Linked DNA regions of Candidatus Minimicrobia sp. QA0096. The protein of the gene in region 1 interacts with the protein of each later gene in a pairwise test. Links are inferred from orthologs where the notes say so. Each region holds a gene or a part of one and is shown in the gene's direction. Other genes may lie near its edges.

The links. The genes of interacting proteins can lie anywhere in the genome.
Region 2: the proteins of rplL (region 1) and dnaE interact in binary tests that used the Escherichia coli proteins (3 or more experiments, as listed by UniProt). The link is inferred for Candidatus Minimicrobia sp. QA0096 from one-to-one orthologs.
Region 3: the proteins of rplL (region 1) and obgE interact in binary tests that used the Escherichia coli proteins (3 or more experiments, as listed by UniProt). The link is inferred for Candidatus Minimicrobia sp. QA0096 from one-to-one orthologs.

The regions. Positions count from the first base shown.
Region 1 is NZ_OZ017288.1:124,822-131,859, reverse strand. Bases 1,695-4,559 are described here. They hold rplL (50S ribosomal protein L7/L12), read left to right. Parts: upstream 1,695-2,870; coding sequence 2,871-3,248; downstream 3,249-4,559. Other genes in these bases: AACH20_RS00635 (DUF2797 domain-containing protein), read left to right, coding at 4,020-4,559; AACH20_RS00640 (hypothetical protein), read left to right, coding at 3,499-4,014; rplJ (50S ribosomal protein L10), read left to right, coding at 2,281-2,805; AACH20_RS00655 (WhiB family transcriptional regulator), read left to right, coding at 1,721-2,047. In the rest of the region: AACH20_RS00660 (hypothetical protein), read right to left, coding at 1,134-1,415; more of AACH20_RS00635, read left to right, coding at 4,560-4,895; AACH20_RS03695 (DUF2690 domain-containing protein), read left to right, coding at 5,036-5,494; dnaX (DNA polymerase III subunit gamma/tau), read left to right, coding at 5,836-7,038. UniProt on the Escherichia coli protein: The binding site for several of the GTPase factors involved in protein synthesis (IF-2, EF-Tu, EF-G and RF3). Is thus essential for accurate translation.
Region 2 is NZ_OZ017288.1:260,428-268,895, reverse strand. The notes cover bases 2,426-6,720. They hold dnaE (DNA polymerase III subunit alpha), read left to right. Parts: upstream 2,426-2,779; coding sequence 2,780-6,520; downstream 6,521-6,720. Other genes in these bases: AACH20_RS01410 (DUF5665 domain-containing protein), read left to right, coding at 2,464-2,760; AACH20_RS01415 (hypothetical protein), read left to right, coding at 2,426-2,495. Outside these bases: Asp-tRNA(Asn)/Glu-tRNA(Gln) amidotransferase subunit GatB, read left to right, coding at 1-1,264; AACH20_RS01420 (UTP--glucose-1-phosphate uridylyltransferase), read left to right, coding at 1,299-2,192; more of AACH20_RS01415, read left to right, coding at 2,208-2,425; AACH20_RS01400 (TrmH family RNA methyltransferase), read right to left, coding at 7,009-7,569; AACH20_RS01395 (GspE/PulE family protein), read left to right, coding at 7,621-8,468. UniProt on the Escherichia coli protein: DNA polymerase III is a complex, multichain enzyme responsible for most of the replicative synthesis in bacteria. This DNA polymerase also exhibits 3' to 5' exonuclease activity. The alpha chain is the DNA polymerase catalytic subunit.
Region 3 is NZ_OZ017288.1:327,550-334,677, reverse strand. What follows is about bases 2,426-5,380. They hold obgE (GTPase ObgE), read left to right. Parts: upstream 2,426-3,219; coding sequence 3,220-4,542; downstream 4,543-5,380. Other genes in these bases: sbcB (exodeoxyribonuclease I), read left to right, coding at 4,589-5,380; AACH20_RS01790 (LysM peptidoglycan-binding domain-containing protein), read left to right, coding at 2,426-3,154. In the rest of the region: AACH20_RS01805 (hypothetical protein), read left to right, coding at 1-302; Holliday junction resolvase RuvX, read left to right, coding at 292-705; endolytic transglycosylase MltG, read left to right, coding at 692-1,768; more of AACH20_RS01790, read left to right, coding at 1,958-2,425; more of sbcB, read left to right, coding at 5,381-6,007; AACH20_RS01775 (WD40/YVTN/BNR-like repeat-containing protein), read left to right, coding at 6,072-7,128. UniProt on the Escherichia coli protein: An essential GTPase which binds GTP, GDP and possibly (p)ppGpp with moderate affinity, with high nucleotide exchange rates and a fairly low GTP hydrolysis rate.

The DNA.
Region 1 (7,038 bases):
CTCTTCGGAGGGGCGTCACGCGCCGACGAGGCGCAGTCGGCAGCCGAGGCCCAGTCCTCGTCTGGTATTGTTGCCGAGGCCCAGTCCTCGTCTGGTATTGTTGCCGAGACCCAGTCGTCTGGTGTTACTGCCACAGTAGCAGATACCAGCAACGAGACTCAGTCTTCGTCTGGCGTCGCTGGCGAGGCTCAGTCGAGCAGCACTGCTAACACTGAACAGTCGTCGTCCGGTAGTAGTGTCGCCACGGCGGCAACCACCGACAGCAACTGTACTCCTCGGCCGATTTCAGCCGAGGAAATTCAGACTAGCCTGAAAACAACTGACGGCTCGCCTGAGTACACCGCCTACGAGGCGGTGGAATTCGCAGTGAACCTGACTCTTGCACAGAATCACTGTGCTGGAGATAGCATCACCGTATCTGTGCCGAGCGAACTTGGCACAGACACGGATTTCACACCGATTCCAATGACAACCCCGGAAGGGGTCATCATTGGGCACGCCACCTACTCTGCCGACCACACTGTGTCGATCAAACTGACCGATGCCGTAGAGGTGCCCGGACGAGTGAACTTCCACGCCTCGGCGTGGTGGCGCGTCCACATGAGTAGTTCTCTTATTCCCGGGGAAACCCGAGAACTGAAGTGGGACGTTGGTGGCACTGTTCGCAGGACGACCATCCGAGTGGGCACCTGCGACGGGTGTTCCCACGTTGGCAAGGACCCCTCTAAATGGGGTTCTGTGGATGACTCTAGGCAGCACGTGACAATCGTGCTGCCCACCGCGACCCAGGACAACCAGCAATTCGTCGTAACGGACATGCTGACCTCCCCGGGTCAGTCGTTCGTCTGTAGCAGCCTGCTCAATGGACGGGTTGGGGTCTATTCCTCGGCCGGCAACTGGGGTCAGCCCCAGTATATCCGGTTTGAGGAAGCCAATGTCGCTAGCTGCTCTAGCGACAAGGCGGTCGTCAAAGTCCAGCTTAATACGGGTGAAAAAGCCCGATTCGAGCTGAACATCGACGTCAGTTCCACAGACCCCGGTCCGTGGACTGACAAGGCAACCATCACGTCTCAGGATAAGTCCTGGGACATGAGTGCCCGGGTTGTTCGACGTGAGTCTGGTGGCGACGCGGGTTACGATACCCGCCCAACGCCGACTCCAACTCCGGCACCCACACCGGAACCGTCGGTAACCCCGACTCCCGTGCCCACGCCGACCCCGTCGACGACTCCTGAACCGAGTCCGTCAGCAACACCGTCGGCACCCACGCCGGAACCGAGCCCGTCGGTGACGCCGACCCCAACTCCAACCCCGGAACCGAGCTCAACACCGTCGGCACCCACGCCGAGCACGACCCCGTCGGTGACACCGACTCCGAGTCCGAGCACGACGCCTACGCCCTCGGCTATCCCCACACCAGCACCCCAGCACAAGAAGCTGGCGATCACTGGTACAAGTGGAGGTGCGATCGCTGGCGCGATTGCGCTAGCTGCCCTCGGAGGCATTGCCCTTTGGGTGCGCCGTCGTCAGACGTCACGCTCGGAGAGGTAACCCATCTCGTCGAGGGGTGTTAGTTTAATCGACTAGCACCCCTCGACAGAACATACAGATACAGAAAAAAGTTAGGAGGTTCTACACCCGCTCTACGGAGCGGGTTTTCTCTTTGATTAGACATAGAAGTCTATTGATTTTATTACGTTATTATTGTAAAATAGTAAATATGTCAGAATTAAGTAACGAGAGTCTACTAGAAGGCGCCGAATGCGCGAAACTAGCCCCCGAAGAAGCTGATCGCTTGTTTTTCCAAATAAACCCAAATACTCCAGACCAAGATCTAAGGGGCGTCAGAAAGACAGAGGTCGCGGAAGCTGCCATAGCTATGTGCCGAAAATGCCCAGTATTAAAACAATGCTTAGAATATGCACTTCGACACCCAGAATTTGCCGAATATGGCGTGTGGGGAGGCGCAACTGTCGCTCAACGCAGAAGAATATTACGATTAGGCGAAAATGCGATAAATAAGGCGATTGAATCGACTGGAAAATAATCACCATAACTCTTGTCTTTCGTTGTCATTTCTGCTACAATGGTCTGGAACATTACCAAAGACAGTGGCGACTTGACGTAAAACAAGTATAAAAATGCCACCGAGGGATGAAACTAACAGTTTTATTTGACGTCTTTGGTAGTGCGAGAATCAAAGACGTTTTTTGATTCTCCATTACCGCACGTTAACAAATTGGCACATAACAAATTAACTCAATCAAAGAAAGGATTTTTATGGCAATTTCACGCAATAAAAAACAAACTTTGGTTGCTGAACTGACAGAGCTATTAAAAGACGCTAAGGGCACGGCTTTTGCTCGATATCAAACCCTTACCGTTGCCGACCTACAAGAACTACGCAAGGCTGCTCGCGAAGCGGACGTCACCATCAAGGTTGTTAAAAACCGATTGGTACGCGTAGCTCTTCAAGGAATCGACACTTACAAAGAAACCGACACCAGCTTATTGGTTGGTCAATTGGTTTACGCTGTAAGTAGTGAAGATGAAGTTATGCCAGCTAAGGTATTGGACACGTTTGCAAAAACACATCCAGCATTACAACTTGCAGGTGGCTTCTCAGGCGAAGGCTTGGCAATTAGCGAAGCTGACGTTAAAGCATTGGCAGGCCTACCAAGCAAAGACCAGCTCGTTGCTCAAGTGGTATCACAATTGCTATCACCAGTACACGACACGGTCAACGCGCTTGGCGGCAATTTGCACGGACTTTTGGACGGCATCGAAGCCAAAGCTGCTGCTTAAGTTTAGCAATCAACACTAGTAACGTTGCATTCATCGCAACAATATAATAATAAAGGAGAATATCAATGGCTGATATTAAGAAATTGGCTGAAGAACTTGTAAAATTGACAGTTCTAGAAGTTAACGAATTGAAAAATCATCTTAAAGAAGAATACGGCATCGAGCCAGCTGCTGCAGCTGTCGCTGTTGCTGGTCCAGCTGCTGGTGGTGACGCCGCTGCTGCTGACGAAAAAACTGAGTTCACAGTTACTTTGAAAGACGCTGGTTCTCAGAAGGTTGCAGTCATCAAGGCTGTTAAAGAAATCACAGGCCTAGGTCTAGGTGAAGCAAAAGCTATCGTTGACGGCGCTCCAGCACCAGTCAAGGAAAAAGTTTCTAAAGACGAAGCTGAAGCTGCAAAGAAAACTTTGGAAGACGCTGGCGCTACTGTCGAGCTTTCATAATTTGTTATATAACGCCAATTTGTTTCGTTTAATCACCGTCCGCCCTGGGCGGTGATTTTTATGTCGCCAATCTTAATATCACGAACCGCACACCATTTTCAAGAGTAAAATTTGCAACACTTTTTCGTCCATATCTTATAGCGCTGTGGAAAATCAGAGAAAATTAGATGACACGACTTGATATAAATGTAGGGATATGCTATATATTAGTTAAGTATTATAAAAAATAGACAAAGGAATTGCGAGAACCATGTCTGAATTACCAGAAAAGCAAATTAAGCGTCTGAGGACACTTATTCAAGAGGCGGAGACCAATTTAGCTGCCGCAAAAGAATTATTGATTAGTATTATTGGCGACGACGGTCAAGTTGTCACACCAAAAACTTCGTCAGATAATGTAGCAGGAAAGATTATCGAAGGCGTATTTGACGGACAAATGATGCTCAGTCCTGACGGTAAAAATTACCCAATCCCAGCCAACTACGCTTCAAAGTCGAAGCTGGTTGAAGGCGACTTGATGAAATTGACAATCGCTGAAGACGGCAGCTTTATTTATAAGCAAATCGGCCCTGTGCCTCGAAAACAAGTCATCGGAACACTTGTCCAGCACGACGGAATTTACTACGTCGAGGCTTCCGGTCGCGAATATCGTATTTTGCTTGCTAGCGTAACTTACTTCCGAATTAACGTCGGCGACCAAGTTACAATCATCATCCCTGAAGACAATCCTGACGCAACTTGGGCTGCTGTCGAAGCTGCATTGTAAATATTATGCTACCGAGCGAGTTCTTGCTCAGTTACGCCAGTTTTAACGCTGATAATAAGCCTTTTATTAAATGTCAAGTTGGTGATAAAATTGAGCGTTATGAATTATTTGGACAAGATTTATCTCTTAAGTTCGATTTTTCTGTTAAATATTGCGCGGGTTGGGTGGATTTTGAGAATCGCTGTAGCCAAATTTGTCCAGATTACGCCACGGTTGATGAAAAGTATGAAAATTGCCTAAAATGCCGCGATAAAACCGGCTTCAATCCAGCATTTTACAATGCCAATTCGGTTTCCGCCCAACAAGAAAAAATCAATCAAAATCCGCACTTTGTTTACTTGGCGTACTTCGCGCCGAACGTCATAAAAGTTGGAATCTCGCAAGAAGAGCGCGGAATTCGGAGATTATTGGAGCAGGGAGCGCGATTAGCCGTAAAATTAGAAACGTTTTCTTCGGCATTGATCGCCAGGCAATACGAGGCGAAAATTTCCAAGCTGGACGGAATAGTTGAAACTCTACCAGTTCACAAAAAGATGGAATTGATAAAACAACCTTTTGACTATGCGATTGGCGAAAGGGAATTGCGACAAAAATTACTTGAAATTGAGCAAAAAATTGGTGTGTCGTTTCCGAAATCCGAGCTAATTCCTTGCGAAGATTATTTTCAAACCGCTGGCGTTGATTTGTCACGTGTTATTTTAATGAAGAATTACAGTCAATTAGTCGGACATGTACGCAGTGTCATCGGCTCAATTGCCGTCACTGATTACGATGGTCAGCTGCTGGCTTACAACATCAAAAAGCTTATTGGCTATCGGGCGCAAAAAGTTGACGGCGTCATTGACATAGAAATACCCAGCACGCAGCTGGCGTTGTTTTAAGAGTAATTTAACCGCGAGGCTTTTGTTAACATTATTACTTTTATTTTAGAAGAGCAGGGGTTGACTTTTTGATAGAACAGAAGTATAATTCTACTCATCCGAGAATAATCTCGGTGTACGTTTCACAATCAGAGGAGTTGATGATGAACAGCAAGAAGCGATTGGCGGCATTTATTGCCATCATTTCTCTCGTGTTCTCAGCGATGACGCTAGCCACCCCACCCGCCGCTCATGCCGTCGGGTGCTACGGAGACTGGTGCTCAGGACAGGACGCAGACGCAACGGGCTGCAGTGCCGATGCCGTCACCACCCAAATCTACAACCACAAGGAATTCTCCTTGCATGTTAGGTGGTCGCCAACCTGCAAGACAAACTGGGCTCGCATTTTCATGCATAGCCCAGGCTGGATCAAGTGCACTCGTAGCGGATATCTGAAAGCTGTCCAGGATACTGGATACACACAACAGGTATACTTCGATGCAATATGCGCGCCAGTCGTCACTGTACGCTATACGCCGATGATCTACTCGCCGGCACATAAAGTGCGTGCAGTGTTCGTGGACCAGAACAACTTCACATATTCAACACCATGGTCGTGAGACCAGTCCCTCGCTCTCTATTCAAGTATAGAGAGCGAGGGTAAAACACAGCAAAGGAGGCTACTAGTGAGCTTAACTACAATATTATTAAATACTTCAATAGTACTGGCACGATACTTGCCATACATCTTGGGAACGGTGACTCTAATTACATCAATATTCATCCTTAAGAAAGAAAAAATTAGCAAGAAGTCTAAGGCTCTGCTGTTAACTTGCATAATTACTGCCATTATCACAATAATAATCGTATTTATGCGATCTCGAATACTCGGAAATCACATTTGTTAACTTCTGTCTCAAGGTATAGTTTGCTATAATTATCTCATGAGGAGCATGAGGGGATGAGTCAGGCGCTATATCGTAAATATCGCAGTCGCAGTTTGGATGAAGTTTTAGGTCAAGATCACGTGACTAGTATTTTACGTCGAGCGTTAGAGCAGGGAAAAATTGCTCATGCGTACTTGTTGACCGGACCGCGTGGCGTGGGAAAAACATCGGTGGCGCGAATTCTGGCGCACGAGATTAACCACTTGCCATATGATGACGATTCTTCAAACTTGGATATTATTGAAATTGACGCAGCCAGCAATAACGGCGTTGACGACATTCGCGCTTTAAGAGAAAAAGCCCAAGTCGCGCCTGTTTCTGCACCGAAAAAAGTTTATATCATCGACGAAGTTCATATGCTGTCAAAATCAGCATTTAACGCGCTATTAAAAACCCTGGAAGAACCGCCAGAGCACGTGGTGTTTATCTTAGCTACAACTGACGCCGACAAACTTCCAGCCACCATTCTTAGCCGTGTCCAGCAATTTTTCTTCCGCCCAATTCCAGTAGAAATTATGACGCGCCAGTTAATGAATATAGCGAAAAAAGAAGGATTTGCAATCGAAGAGGATGCTGCCAGGTTAATCGCTGAACGTTCCCGTGGCGGATTCCGTGACGGCATTAGTACACTTGACCAATTGTCGATTTTAGCAACCCCAAACCAGCCGCTGACAGCGAATATGGTTACCGAATATTTGGGACTGAGCGACGCGACAATGCTCGGCAATTTGCTAGATTCATATACATCCGACGACAATGAGAAAGTCTTAAACATCTTCCAGGAATTAGAAAATAGCGGCGCAAATTCAGTTGTTGTGTCGCATCAGTTATTGTCGATTGCTCGCAATAGATTACGAAAAAATCCGAATCTTATTGGGTTGGTTCAGCAATTGATTGAGGTTGATCGACACCCGCACCCAGACTTGAAATTATTGACGATATTTATGAATAGCAATTCTCAGCAGACAGAAAAGTCAGCCGCGACAAAGAAAGATACAACTCAAGCTGCGCCCCAAAAACCCGCCAAAAAACCAACGCCAATTAAGACCGCAGAGCCAGCAAAACCGACCGAAAAGCCGATTAAAAAAGAAGAAAAACCAGTCGAGCCAGCAAAAAAACCCGCCGAAAAACCAAAGAAAACTGACGCGCCACTAGAGCTAAATTGGGAAAAAGTCATTGAAAGAGCGAAGGAAAAATCCCTCGGACTGGCGTCATTA
Region 2 (8,468 bases), 130 kb from region 1 along the record:
GTTGGCGGTTCTCGCTGGAAAAGCCTTGAATTCGCCGATTGCGCACGTTAGCCGATTTGATCGAAAGCATTATTTTTATCCAGATTTACCAAAGGGCTATCAGACTTCACAGATGTATAATCCGATTATTTTGGCTGGATATGTCGATGCGCCATTGGAAGATGGTTCTTTGAAACGCGTGCGAATCCATCATGCTCACATGGAGGAAGATGCTGGTAAGTTAACGCATCACGACGGCTATTCGTTGGTCGATCTTAACCGTGCTGGCACGCCGTTGATTGAGATTGTTTCTGAGCCGGATATGCATTCGGCTGAGGAGGCTAAAGCTTACGTTTCGGAACTTCATAAATTGATGGTTTATGCGGGCGTGACTTATGGTAATTTGTACCACGGAAATATGCGATTTGACGTTAATATTTCAGTAGCAAAGAAGGGCGCAACAGAGCTTGGAAAGCGCGCAGAAATTAAGAATCTCAATTCCTTCCGCAGCGTTGAAAGGGCTGCTGAGTATGAGTTCAAGCGTCAAGTCGATATTTTGGAACGTGGCGAAGAAGTTGTTCAGGAAACCAGAGGTTGGAATGATGACAAGCAAATAACTATTTCTCAGAGGTCAAAGGAAGACGCGCAGGATTATCGCTATATGCCAGACCCAGATATTCCGCCAGTTGTGCTGACTGACGAGGTGATTACTGAAATTCAGTCCAAAGTGCCGATGCTTCCGGGTGAATATAGGGAAAAATGGAGCGCGCTGAACTTGGATAAATCTGTTATCAATTCGCTTTTGTCTAACCAGGATTATGCTCAGATTACATTGGAAGTTCAGGAAAAGTCTGGTGAGGCTTCCGCTAAGCGAGTCGCGCATTGGTTTGCGAGCGCATTGACGGCTTCTGACGAAAGTGACGCGCAAATGGACAATGAATCTATACGTGTGGCGGTTGACGATTTGATAGAATTGGCTGAAATGACAGAGAAGTCTGAAGTTTCCAGCACGAATGCAAAGGAACTGTTCAATGAGCTTCTGGCTGGCGCGACAAATCCACGTAAGCTTGCTGAGGAGAAGAATTTATTACAGGTTTCTGATGAATCGGCGATTGCTGCAATCGTTGACGAAGTTCTGAGCGATCCAGCTTCGGCGGCGTCAATTGCAGACATTAAGGCTGGAAAAGATAAGGCTATTGGCTATTTGGTTGGTCAAGTCATGAAGAAGTCTAAGGGTCAAGCTAATCCAAGCCTTGCTCAGAAACTGATTCGCGAAAGACTTTAGAATTGCTGAAATAATAGGGAATAGGAGCTGAAATATGAGAAAACCAACTAAAGCTATCATCGCCGCTGCCGGTTTTGGTACACGATTTTTGCCACAAACTAAAGCCATGCCAAAGGAGATGCTGCCGCTGATTGATAAGCCGATTATTCAATACGTCGTCGAGGAATTAGTTGAGGCTGGCATTAAAGATATCATTATTATCGGTAGCGCGAATAAGCGAGCAATCGAGGATCATTTTGACGAGCCGAATGAAGAGCTTTTGGCTAATTTGCGTGCTGGCGGTCCTAAAAAACAGCCGTTCATTGACGAGGTGCAGAATTTGGCTGAGATGGCAAACTTTATTTATATCCGCCAGAAGGGCCCGTACGGCAACGCAACACCTTTGGCCTGCGCCTCGCATTTGATTCATCATGATGAGCCTGTGATTTACACATTTGCGGATGACTTTATTGCGGCTAGTCCAAGTCGTTTCAAGCAGATGATCGAGGCATCAGAAAATCTAGATGGAGCGGTTCTGTCATGTAAGAAGATAACTGATGATGCGGAATTTGATCGTTATGGAGTTATCAACGGTCAAGGAGTGAAAGATGGCGTTATAAAAATGACGAATATCGTTGAAAAGCCGGGCAAGGAGAACGCGCCTTCTGATTTGGCGAGTGTCAGTAGCTATTTACTTCCGGGCGAGATTTTCGGCTATCTAGACAAAGCCAAGGAAGAATTTGACGGCAACGGCGAGTTTACAATTCAGCCAATTATGCAACAAATGATTGACGACGGATTTGATTTCTATGGCGTAGAGATTACGAACGGCACTTATTATGACACTGGCGATAAATTGGAATATTTGAAGACGGTGATTGACTTTGGATTGCGTGATCCTAACTTTGGTGATAAATTGCGCGCCCATCTGACGGATCGTCTAAAATAATGTATAATAAATAACATGAACGGATTGCTTATTATATTAGTGATTTTGATGGTGATTTTTGTCATCATGATGATCGCTATGACAATTTCCATCATCAAATTAACGCGCCAAATTCGCCAAACCCAGCAGAACGTGGAGGCAATAAGCCAGCGAATTGCTAGTCTGAATGGAATTGTGAGTACGGTTTCAATTGGCGTAGAACTAGCCAAAAGCTTCGCTTCAAAGAGCGGATTTTTCTCGAAATTTTTCTCAAAGAAGAAGGTAAAAAAGAGTGAAAAAGTCAGCCAAAGAACAGTCAAATAAGTTGGCAAAAAAAGTCGTTCGTGATAACGAAAACGGTGCTCGTCGGGCGATTTTGGAGGATTTGTTTTTTGATTTTCATAAATCTCGCCATCAGGTTTACTGGGTGAATTTTGTTCGCGGAATTTTCTTTGGCCTTGGAAGTGCTTTGGGTGCGACATTATTGATCGCGATATTGATTTGGATTTTGGGGCAATTTGCCGACATTTTTCCGCCGTTGGCTGATTTTATCAACCACTTAATTGAGACAATGCAACGTCGTCAATAGCGTGCTATAATTGTTATTAATGACTGAGGGGAAAAGCGAACAATCATCGTCGGCGGCTTTGAAGCCGTCAGATTTCGTGCATCTTCATAATCACACTTTCCATTCGGTGCTGGACGGATTGACTAAGATTCATGACTTGGTTGATAAGGTTAAGGAGCTCGGAATGGAGGCTGCCGCCGTAACCGATCACGGCACGATGAGCGGCATTCTGGACTATTACAAAACTGCCAAAAAAGCGGGAATTAAGCCGATTATCGGAATTGAAACTTACGTGGCGACTCGTTCGCGATTTGACCGCGATCCGGGCAAGGACAAGCAGCGTTTTCACTTGACCGTGCTGGCGATGAACAACACGGGTTTTCACAACTTGATGAAGTTGTCGACGCGCGCTAATCTGGAGGGAATGTATTATAAGCCGCGAATTGACCATGATTTGCTGGAGGAGTTGAACGAGGGATTGATTGTTCTGAGTGGTTGCGCAAGTGGTGAAATTGGCGTCGCTCTGAAAGAGGATGATTATGATCGCGCTCGTGAGATTGCCAAATGGTATAAGTCAATTTTTGGTGATCGCTATTATTTGGAGCTACAGGATCACGGACATCCGAAATCGAACACGCACTGGGACGTGCAGGCGAAGATCAACGAAGGCTTGATTAAGCTTTCGAAAGAGCTTGATATTGAAATGGTGGTGACTTGTGATGGTCACTATTTGACGCACGAATATCAAGACGCGCACGAGATTTTGCTTTGCGTTGGGACGGGCTCGTATCTTAGTGATGAAAAGCGAATGAGCTTGAAGGATTTTGAGCTTCACTTGACAGATCCGCGCGATATTATCGATCACTGGGGCGAGGAATTTCCTGAAGTTATTCGCAACACGAAAAAAATAGCTGATCGCTGCGACGTTGAGATTGAGCTTGGGCGGATTCTTATTCCAAAATATCCATTGCCAGACGGCGAGAACGAACATTCGTATCTGCTCAGATTGACATATCAAGGTTTGCTACAACGTTACAATGGAGCTTCGAAGGAGGAGGCTGAAAAGTTGGATCCTGACGAGATTATCCCTCAGTTATCCGAGGAGGTTCGTGAGCGCGCTGAGATGGAGCTTGGCGTGATGGGAAATATGGGCTATGAAGGTTATTTCTTGATCGTTCAGGATTTTATCAACTGGGGAAAATCTCAAGGAATTGTTTTTGGTCCAGGGCGTGGTAGCGCGGCTGGTTCTATTGTTGCGTATGCATTGAACATTACAGATCTTGATCCGCTGAAATATGGACTACTGTTTGAGCGATTTCTTAATCCTGATCGTATTTCTATGCCCGACATCGACGTCGATATTCAGGATACGCGTCGCGACGAAGTGATTGAATATTGTGCGAAAAAATATGGCGAGGATCACGTCAGTAATATCGCAACGTTTGGCAAGATGTTTGGCCGTATGGCGGTGCGTGACGTGGCTAGGGTTTTGGAGGTTCCGTACGCCGAGAGCGACCGCTTGGCGAAGTTAGTTCCGCCGCCAAACCAGGGGCGTCACATTCCGTTGTCTGTGAGTATTAAAGAGGATGCGGACCTTCGGAATGAATATGAAAATAATCCGACTGCGAAGGAAGTTCTGGACTATGCAATTCAGTTGGAAGGGACGATTCGTAGCCACGGCGTTCATGCCTGTGGCGTGGTGATTGCGCCAGATATGTTGGCTAATTATATTCCGCTTGAAATGGCGCAAAAGGGTGTGGTGGCAACTCAGTTCCCGATGGGTGAGGTTGAAGAGTTGGGTCTATTGAAGATGGACTTTTTGGGGCTTTCGAACCTTACGATTATTAATAACGCCATGAGGATTATCCGAAAAGCTTATAAGAAAGAAATTAATCTTTCGGAGCTACCTCTTGATGATAAAAAGACTTATGAGCTGTTTCAGCGCGGCGATACGACTGGCGTGTTCCAGTTGGAATCGGCGGGAATGAAGCGATATTTGCGCGGACTGAAGCCGACTACGTTTGAAGATATTATTGCTATGGTGGCTCTTTATCGTCCGGGCCCGATGCAGTTTATTGACAGCTTTATTAGGCGCAAACACGGCGAGGAAGAAATAACTTATTTGCATTCTGGAATGAAAAACTCGCTGAAAAATACTTATGGAATTTTGGTCTATCAGGAGCAGTTTATGCAGATTTCTAAGGAATGGTGTGGATTTACTGGTGGTCAGGCTGACACGTTGCGTAAGGCTGTTGGTAAGAAAAAAATTGACTTGATGAAAAAGGTCAAGCCTGAATTCGTCGAGGGTGCGGTTAAAGTTGGTGGCGCAACTAAGGAAATTGCGGAAACTTTCTGGACTCAGCTGGAAGAGTTCGCTAACTATTGTTTCAATAAGTCGCACGCCGCTTGTTATGGTTTGATCGCCTATTGGACGGCTTATTTGAAGGCGCATTATCCCGACGCGTTTATGGCAGCGCTTATGACTAGCGACCATGATGATACCGATCGTCTGGCAATTGAAATTACTGAATGTAAGCACATGGGAATTAGCGTGTTGAGCCCTGATGTAAACGAGTCGTTCGTTGAGTTTGCTGTGGTGCCGAATGAGAATAAAATTCGTTTCGGAATGTCGGCGGTGAAGGGCGTTGGTATTGGTGCGGTCGAGGAAGTTCTGCGAGCGCGCGAAGATGGACCGTTTACGTCAGTTGAGGATTTTGCTAGGCGCGTTTCAACCAGCAAGTTCAACAGGAAAGCCTGGGAGTCGCTTATTAAATCTGGTGCGTTTGATGATATGGGCGATCGATCTGATTTGCTATTCAATCTGGATTCCATTACGTCATTTGCGTCCAAGCTCCAAAAAGAAGCCGCCAGTGGACAGACCAATTTGTTTGGAATGTTGGGCGGCGATGATGCGGCGAATGTCCAATCGACTCTTCATCTCCAGAAGGCTCCCGTGAAACACGATGATAAAGAGCGCTTGATGTGGGAGCGAGAATTGTTGGGGTTGTATATCTCGGCGCATCCACTTGATAGATATGAAACGTATTTGAGCGAGCAAACTCAACCATTGACGCAATTAGTTCCTGAGTACGATAGTCGAATGATGACGGTCGGGGGAATTATTAGCACCGTTCGTACAATTGTCACAAAAAGCGGTTCGAAAATGGCGTTCGTGGGAATTGAGGATAAATTCGGCGAGGGTGAAATAATTGTTTTCCCAAATCTGTATGAGAAAGTTGGCGCTAAGTTGGTTCAGGACGCGGTGATTCGAGTTTCTGGTAAAAATTCAGCTCGAGATCGTGACGGAAATTTGGGCAATGAAAGTAAACTAATTGCCGATGATATTATTGTGATTACGGATAACGATATCAATGGCTATGAGTCGACTGGTCGTAAAATGGATGCGCCAAAAATTAGCTCTGCTGTAAAAAAAGAGCGCCGTGAAGCTTATCGTAATCAGAAAAATGGAGCTTCTCCGAAGTCTGCCGTAAAGAATGACGCCGCCAAACCGCAGTCAAAAACTCATTCGGCACCTGTTAATGTTGCGCCAGAAATTCCCGCTTCAAAGTTATTTGTGTATATTAAAGACCCAAATGACCATTCGCGGTTAGTGAAAATGAAGTCTGTTTGCGGCGAGAATGCTGGCACGACTGACGTGGTTTTGGTACTGGGCGAGAAAGAGAAATCAGCCATGCGTCTGCCGTTTAAGGTGGATGCTAATGATAACCTATTGAGCCAATTAAAAAACACTCTGGGTGAAGAGTGCGTAGTTCTAAAGTGATAGTTAGCCCGCTGACAGAGGCCTCAGCCTGAGCTGGTTGCTCTGGCGGGCTAACTATACTACTGTCAGCGGGACTTATTGTCCCGCAGTTCATTCCTCACCTCTGTCTTACCTCTCTCTTGCAGGGTAGTGTAAGTGGCCGCCGTCGTGCAGTAGAACAAAGCCACCAGCACCGTGTGGTACATCGGCCGGTGTGGCGATTCTGCTACCATGAAGTAGATGAAAAAGACTGTCATCCACCCGCCAGCCGCGGCGGCTAGCGTGTGCCATATGTGACTAACCCCCGAAGGGGCCCTGTAGGCGTACCATGCAACATACATGGTTGCTAGAATTGTGAGAATGAAGAAAATGTCAAACATTTCCTCGAACCTTTCATGTAGGGGACTACTTTCTCTGGGGGATTCCAAAGAAAGCTCATACAAATATAACACATATGTTTAATAAAGTCAATAATCAGACTTGAGGGATTTATTTATTCGTTGTTGAGATTATTTCATTCTCGGGAAAATCAGTCCGAACAGCGCAATTCCTGTTGCGACCGACACGTTGAATGATTCTTTTTGACCAAACATTGGGATTTCTACAGTGAAATCGCAGTTTTCCAAAAGTTCCGGCGTGATTCCGTGGACTTCTTCTCCGAGTAGCAGCGCAAATTTTTCAGGCGGCTGAAATTCTGATAGCATCACACTGTCTTTTGATTGCTCCAGCGCGACAATTGGCAAGTTTTCTGTTTGTCTATTTTTCTCAATCCAGTCATTGATATCTTCATAAAACTCAAACGGCACCAAACTTTCCGCACCTAAGGCTGTTTTATGAATTTGGCTAGTGATTTTTTCGCGAATGTGCGGCAGGCGAGGATCTTCAGATCGAATTTCTCCATCGGCAAGCGCGCAAACAGGCGCCTTGCTACATAAACTCAATTCTGGATACGGCGTGTAGCCACTAAGAATAATCTTTTTTATACCAAATCCTTCGGCTGTGCGAAAAATTGCCCCAACATTATGTGTCGAGCGAATATTGTGGACTAACAGGGTAATTTCTGGATTCATATCACTATTATATCACTCGTAAAACCGTAAGCTTTTTGGTATAATTTTCATATGGACGAAGATAAAATTCAGGCGCGACGCCGTGAGCAAGATGAGGAAGCTACTCGTCGTCGAGCGTCAATTTTAGGACTTCAATATCTTGACGGGCGGGAATTTGAAGAAACTTTACCTTTGCTTAAGGATGTTTTAACGATAGAAGAGATGTATAAAGGCAGGTTGGTTCCGTTAGCCTTTAATGAGGAAGACCAGTCTTATCGATTTGGTGTTACGTCGCAAACTTCTGAATCGTTGATGAAGCGGATGCGAGATCAGTATGTTGAAAATGGCAAGCGAATTTTCTTCTTCTTAATTTCTGGTTCGGCGTTTCGGTCAATTATGCTTAGGTTTGATCCGCCAAAAAAAGTGATTTACGACAATATTGAAATTGCCAAGGAAGGTGATAGCGATACTCTGGCGCAGGTTACTCAGACTTTGGCATCCGTCGGCACAAATGACGTGTTTAATTATTTGATTGACCAAGCGGATCTGTTGGGCGCGTCGGATATTCATATTGAGAACCAGCGCGAATCGATTCGAATTCGGATGCGTGTTGACGGAGCTTTGCACACGGTGGCGGAACTTAGTAGGGATAGATATCGAGTGATTATGGCGACTTTGGCGTCTCGTGCGAATATTTCTACCGCTTCCAGAGAGCCTCAGTCTGGACATATGCAGCAGGAAATTCATAGAGATGGCGCATCGCACGTGCTGAATTTGCGTGTGGAAGCCGTGATGACGGTGTACGGTTTGGATCTGGTACTTCGATTGTTTAACTTTGATGAGTCAATGTTGAACTTGGATCTATTGAGCATTTCAAAGAAAGAGCGCGAGCAAATCGATGAAGTTATTTCTCATCCGCG
Region 3 (7,128 bases), 200 kb from region 1 along the record:
GTAAGAAGTCGCAGAGAATTTATGACAATGGAGTAAGTAAGGTTGCGTTCTCGCAATTTTCTAAGGCGCATAATACACAGACTGTGCGCTTAACTACGAATGGCAAGGTTGGTCCAGATATTAAAGAAGCGAACGTAAAGGATCAAGCCAAAGGCAAGAGTTACGGAGAGGTTCAGTCTGCTATTGAATCTATCGAAGGTGTTGAAGATGTCGATGTTAAATTCTCGCCATTCTGGGTTAAATCTGTTCCAAAAGATATCAATAAGATTAATGTCGAGTTTAAGATAAAAGATGTCAAGTAAAAACTTCTTAGCGCTAGATGTTGGGTCGCGGCGAATTGGTTTGGCTATGGCGGATTTGCAAGTGAAGATCGCCGTGCCGTTCGGTTGGTTGGAGAATAATGAAAATATCGTCCAGGAAATAACAGAGTTAGTATTGAGGCACGATATTGATACGATCGTAGTGGGATATCCACGAAACCAATCTGGCGAACCAACGAAACAGACGGAATTTGTAGAAGAATTTGTTAAGCAATTTGAAGATATTGAGCTTGATACTGAGATTGTTTTTCAGGACGAATCTTTAACAAGTGTGCAGGCTGAGCAAAGATTGGGTAATAAAATTAAAGATAAGGGCGAGATTGATGCGGAGGCTGCTAGCATAATTTTGCAGGATTTTTTGGAGGAGAATTATGAAAATTCGTAAACAACGTATTTGGTTATTGGTGTTGTCAATAGTTGTGGCTATCGCTGGAATCGGCGCTCTCGGGGCAACAGTGTGGTATAAGCAGATGCTTTCTCCTGCCGACGTAAATAGCCAGAAAGCCTTCAGAGTTAATATTAAAGAAGGTATGGGATCTAGTGATATTGCCAAAACTTTAGAGGATAATAAAATTATCAAAAACTCTTTAGCATTTTCTATTTACACAAGGCTTCATAATTCGGCAAGCAAATTCAAAGCTGGCGTTTATTCTGTAAAAGCTTCACAATCTGTCGATGAGATAATTAATCATTTGACCAGCGGTAAAACTGATGAGATTGCTATAACATTTTATCCTGGATCGACTTTGAATAAAAAAATGAAGAATTCTGACGGCAGAGAAGTTGAATCTGTGTTGCTTAAGGCGGGATTCTCGGATGATCAGATAAAAAAGGCATTTGCTGCTAAGTATGACAGTCTAGTTTTTGCGGGTAGACCGGAAAATGCTGGGCTTGAAGGGTATATTTACGGTGAAACATTCTATATTTCCCCAGACGAAACTGCAGAACAGGTTTTGCAGCGCTCAATTGATCATCTGGAGAAAATTGTTAAGAAATATAATCTGGAGGAGAAATTTAAAGCTCGTGGGCTGACCTTATATCAAGGGATAGCACTAGCGTCGATTATTCAGCGCGAATCGATTGGCTGCGGGTCTGGTGCGGAAACTTGTGAAGATCAACGTAAGATTGCTAGCGTATTTTACAATCGCCTGAAAGCCAATATGCCGCTAGGCTCTGACGTAACATATCAATATATTGCTGACAAAACAGGGGTAGAGCGCTCGCCGAACCTTAAGTCGCCATATAATACACGCATCCAAAAAGGTCTAACTCCTGGGCCAATCGCTTCGCCTAGTTTGAGCGCGTTGAACGCCGCTGCCGACCCGATAAACTCTGATTATCTATATTTCCTGAGCGGCGACGATGATATTACGTATTTTGCAAAAACCAACGAAGAGCACGAGGCTAATGTCAAGGCTCACTGTCAAAAGAAGTGTCAGATTTCTTGACAAAAACGCATTTTATAAAATTTATTGACTTTATTGTCAATGTTGTGTAAAATAGATGTTAGATCATTTGTCTAATTTATCAACAGGGGTGAATTACGATAAATGACCTGCCAAAATTGTCGCTACGGATATAGCAAAACTAATGTAGAATAATAATAATCAATTAGGTCGACAACATATCCTGTTCTATTGCGAGAAGAAAGACAATTTGGTAGAAGTGCTGATGGTAACATCAACACAAGGAGAACGATTATTCGTAACCATTTTACATCTCTTCGGAGTAAAAAACGTAAACTGCAATCATTTGCAATCTACGGTGGAATATTTTTATTGACTATATCATTTTTGATCTACGGCAATAGTGGTAGTAATGTATCCGCTGAAAGATCAAAAACTTTGGCATCATCTGAAACTACTGGTGTTTCATCGGTATCTAAGTCTGCTAAGTCTAAAACAGCTTCAGTAGATGAATTGGCAGCAGCTAATGCTGTAACTAACTTGGCGGAAACGGCGGAATTGCCTTCGGCTGGTGATTTACGCGAGTCTGAAACTTCACTAACAATTAAGAAGAGTCTTTCTCAGAATGATGCAGAAGTTATAACAAAACCTGACATTGTTAAGCCAGACACTTCGGCGGCGCGTGGTATTTCATCTTACGTGACCAAAGAGGGTGATACGATTGAGTCTATTGCTAAGAAGTTTAAGATTTCATCTCAGACGCTTCGTTGGGCTAATAATACAACTTCGGACGCCGTAGAGCCGAATAAGACTCTAGTTGTGCCTCTTGTTGACGGTGTTGTCTATACTGTTAAAGACGGCGATACTGCCCAATCTCTGGCAGAAAAGTATAAGACGAGCGCTGAGCGTGTTGTCCTATACAATGATATCGATGACGGTGCTAAGCTGTCTATTGGCTCTAGAATTGTATTGCCTGGAGGTGAGCTTCCGGAAAATGAGCGACCTGGTTATGTTGCTTCGCGAAGTAGGTCATATGGCAATCGATATTCTTCGTCGTCGACTACTACGAGTGCGAGTCGAAGTTGGTTGACCGCTTCTGTCGGTAACCGCTATGCGGCTGGTAACTGTACTTGGTATGCATACGAGCGTCGTTTGCAGTTGGGTCGTCCAATTGGTAGTTTCTGGGGTCATGCTAAGGCTTGGAGTGCTAGTGCTCGTGCTGCTGGGCTCGTGGTTAACAATGTTCCAGCGCCGGGTGCTATTATACAGAATGTTTGGGGTGGCTATGGCTATGGACACGTCGGTATCGTGGAACGAGTAGATGGTCAGAATATCTATGTTTCAGATATGAATTATGCGGGTTATAATATTATCTCTTCTCGCATCGTGCCGCTTGCTGAGGCTGGTCGCTATAACTTCATTCACTAAAATTTAAAATGACACCAGAGTAACACCCCGTCGACTGATGGGGTGCTTTTTGGTATACTAAAGATATGTTTGTAGATATTGCAAAAGTTTTAGTGCGCGCCGGTAGAGGCGGTAATGGTGTAGTTAGTTTTCGTCATGAGAAATACGTCGATAAGGGTGGTCCTGATGGCGGTGATGGCGGTCGTGGTGGTGATATTGTTTTTTTGGCGACGAAAGATCTTAACACGCTTTTAAATTTTAGATATAAGCCAGAACTTAAAGCTGAAAAGGGCGGTGATGGCGGAAAACGTAATAAACGAGGAAAAAGTGGTGCACCACTAATTGTTAAGGTACCAATGGGTACTCTGGTGAAGCGCGACGGTATGGTAATTGCGGATTTGACCGAAGATCAGCAGCAAGCAGTGGTGGCTCGCGGTGGAGATGGTGGATTTGGAAATGCACACTTTACGTCTAGTACGCGCCAAACGCCTAAAATTGCTGAACTTGGTGAGGCTGGCGAGGAATTTGAGGCAGAGTTGGAATTGAAATTATTGGCTGATGTTGGTTTGGTTGGATTTCCGAACGCTGGTAAGTCGACGTTCCTGAGTGTGGTTTCTAATGCGCGTCCGGAGATTGCTAATTACGAATTTACGACTTTGACGCCGAATTTGGGAGTGGCTGACGTCGATGATGGGTCGATTTTGATTGCTGATATTCCGGGGTTGATTGAAGGTGCATCGGAAGGTAAAGGTTTGGGCGATCAATTTTTGCGACATGTCGAGCGAACAGCCGTGCTGCTTCATATGATTGATGTATATAGTGATGATCCGGCGGAGAAATATCAGGCAATTCGTCACGAACTGGAAAAATATTCCGAATCATTAGCGGAGCGTCCAGAGATAATAGCACTGACCAAATGCGAAGGCTTGGATGATGAGATTATTGCTATGCAGTCGACTGCCCTTCAAAAAGTAGCTAATGGCGCGCCGGTCGTGGCGATTTCTTCTCAGACACACGACGGAGTGACTGAGCTTCTACGAATGTTGCGTGATGAAGTTGCTGGGTATCGAGAACGTGAAGCTGAAATTGTTGATGAAGAAGAGGAAGATTTGCCAACAATTTCGTTAGACGATCAGGTTATTTCTGATGCTTGGTCTGTAAGGCGTGTTTCTGACGCTGAATTTAATGAGACTGACGATGAAGATGAGGAGATTGAGTTTATTGTTACGGGCGCTAAGATTGAAAAATTTGCTCGTCGGACTAACTTTGATCAGTTTGAATCTGTTAATCGCTTACGAGATATTATGCGAAAAATGGGGATTACTCATGAATTATTACGTCAAGGGGCGATTGGTGAAAGCTTGATTCAGATTGGCGAATCTATGCCGTTTACATTGGTCGAGCAATAGATTCTGCTGGTGTAAATTAGCGTGAGCTTGATGGTATAATATAAATATGGCGCAAACATTTTTCTTTTACGATCTTGAAACTAGCGGTCTTAATCCCAGGCAAGATCGAATTATGCAATTTGCTGGTCAGCGAACCGATATGGATTTGCAGCCGATTGGTGAATCGTACAATATTCTCGTGACGTTGAATGACGATACGCTGCCGAGTCCTGATGCGTTGATGGTGACGGGTATAACGCCGCAAAAAACTGTCGAAGAAGGCTATACTGAGGCTCAATTTGCGCGTATGTTAAGCGAGGAAATATTTACGCCTGATACGATTGCTGTTGGATTTAATAATATCCGTTTTGACGACGAGTTTATTCGTCATTTGTTTTGGCGGAATTTTTACGATCCATATGAGTGGACTTGGAAAGACGGTCGATCCAGATGGGATTTGTTGGACGTGGTGCGCTTGACCAGGGCGCTTCGACCTGAGGGAATTGAGTGGCCAATTGACGATAAAGGTGAGCCGAGCAACCGCCTGGAGCTCATCACGAAAGCTAATGGTATAGAACATGAAAATGCCCATGACGCGCTGGCTGACGTGACCGCGTTGATTGCTGTGACTAAATTGATTAAACAGAACCAGCCGCAAATGTACGACTATTTGCTGAAAATGCGCGATAAGAAATTGGTTCAGAAACTGGTGAATGTCGATGATAAAAAACCTTTTGTTTATGCGAGTGGTCGTTATGATAAAGAATTAGCCAAAACGACTGTGGCTTTTCCGCTAACCACGAGTCGAAATGGTGGCGTGATTGTTTATGATTTGCGTTACGATCCGACGCCGTTTGTTGATCTGAGCGTTGAGGAATTGTCGGCGAAGATATTTGCAACATGGGAAGAAAGGCAAGCTGAGGATTTCGTTAAATTGCCAGTTAAGGAATTGCAATATAATCGCTGCCCGGCAGTTTCGCCACTTGGCGTGTTGACTCAGGGCGATGGCTGGAAGAAGATTTCTCTGGATGCGGAAACTGTACAGAAGCACCAAGATATTTTACTTTCTCATCCAGATTTTGCCGAAAGGCTGCGTAGTATATTTGAAAATAAGCCAGAGTTTAAGAAAATGACCGACCCGGAAGCGCAATTATACGATGGATTTTTGGACAATAGCGATCGAGTTCGCGTTGAAGCTGTGCGTAATGCTGGCGAGCGCGAGTTGGCTGATTTTCATCCGGATTTTCAGGATGAGCGATTGTCGCCACTATTGTTGCATTATAAAGCACGAAGTTTCCCTAATTTGCTGAGTGAAGATGAGTTGCGACAATGGGAGGAATGGCGCACTGAGCATTTACAGGCGCAAATGCCGCAATTTATGAAATCTCTGCAACGATTAGCGCCTAGTGCGACCGACGAACAGCAGTTTATTTTGCAAGAACTACAGTTATGGCTGGAATCTGTCCTGCCTTCTGTTGACGCCTGAAATTCGGTTATGCTAAAATCGGAAGGATGGTTTCGCATAGAAAAATAAAAAAATGGGGGAACGGATGTTAATTAAGAACAGAAAACGTGTAGTATACAGAGGGATACTGTCCTTGGTATTTGTATTTGCATTATCAGCATTGGCAGTCTTATCTCCTTTGGTTAGAGCAGAAGAATCGCCTAAGTATACGTGGAGGGATGTAACTGTACCAGGAGATGATGAATTTAGAGAAGCGAGTATTAGTCCAGACGGATCAAAGCTTTTTATACTGCGAGAAGATGCTAATACTGGCGATATGAAATTGTTAATCTCCGCAGATAATGGTGCAAGTTGGAATAGTTTTGCGATGCCAGATTTCGCGAATAGATTGCTAGTAAACACAGACGGGTCTAAGATGATTGTGAATGGTCGGCGTGGAGAAAAATCTTTTTATATGTCAACTGACGGTGGGCACAATTGGGTGAAGTCTAATAATATAGACCCCAGTAATAATCATTTATTTATGAGCCCAGACGGTTCCACTCTGGCTAGGTGTGGAGATGACGGTAAAACCCCTCCGCTTTATGTTTCTACTGACAATGGTCAAACTTGGACGCAAAAAGGTAATATTTGTCCCGAGCGCGTACTTGATGGCGGAAAGATGATTGCGATAGATGGAACCCCTAGTGCAGTAAAGAGGTCTGATGATTACGGTTTAACTTGGACAAGTGCTGGGACTCACGCTGTCTATGATACAACCCTCATGTCCATCAGCACTAACGGTAACAGCCTATTTGATGGTCACAAAATTTCATTAGATGGCGGCGTCAGCTGGGCGCCTATTCCTACTAAAGTTCCGACTCAGAAGGTGGATGATTATATTATGCAGACAGGGATTAGTGATGATGGTAAGAGGCTGTTTGTCTACGTTCGACCAGCAGTCATGGATGCCTCCAATTTGCCATATATTGTAATGTCAGTAGACGGCGGTAAAACCTGGACGTCGCGGGGTGATAATGAGGCTGGTTCTGGTAGCGTTTATTCGTCTTCGTCGGCGTCCAGAATGTTCGCAATGTTTTACGACATGACAACGGGCGCACCTTATTATCGCCTAGCAACTCTACCAACGCCTCCATCTGTAA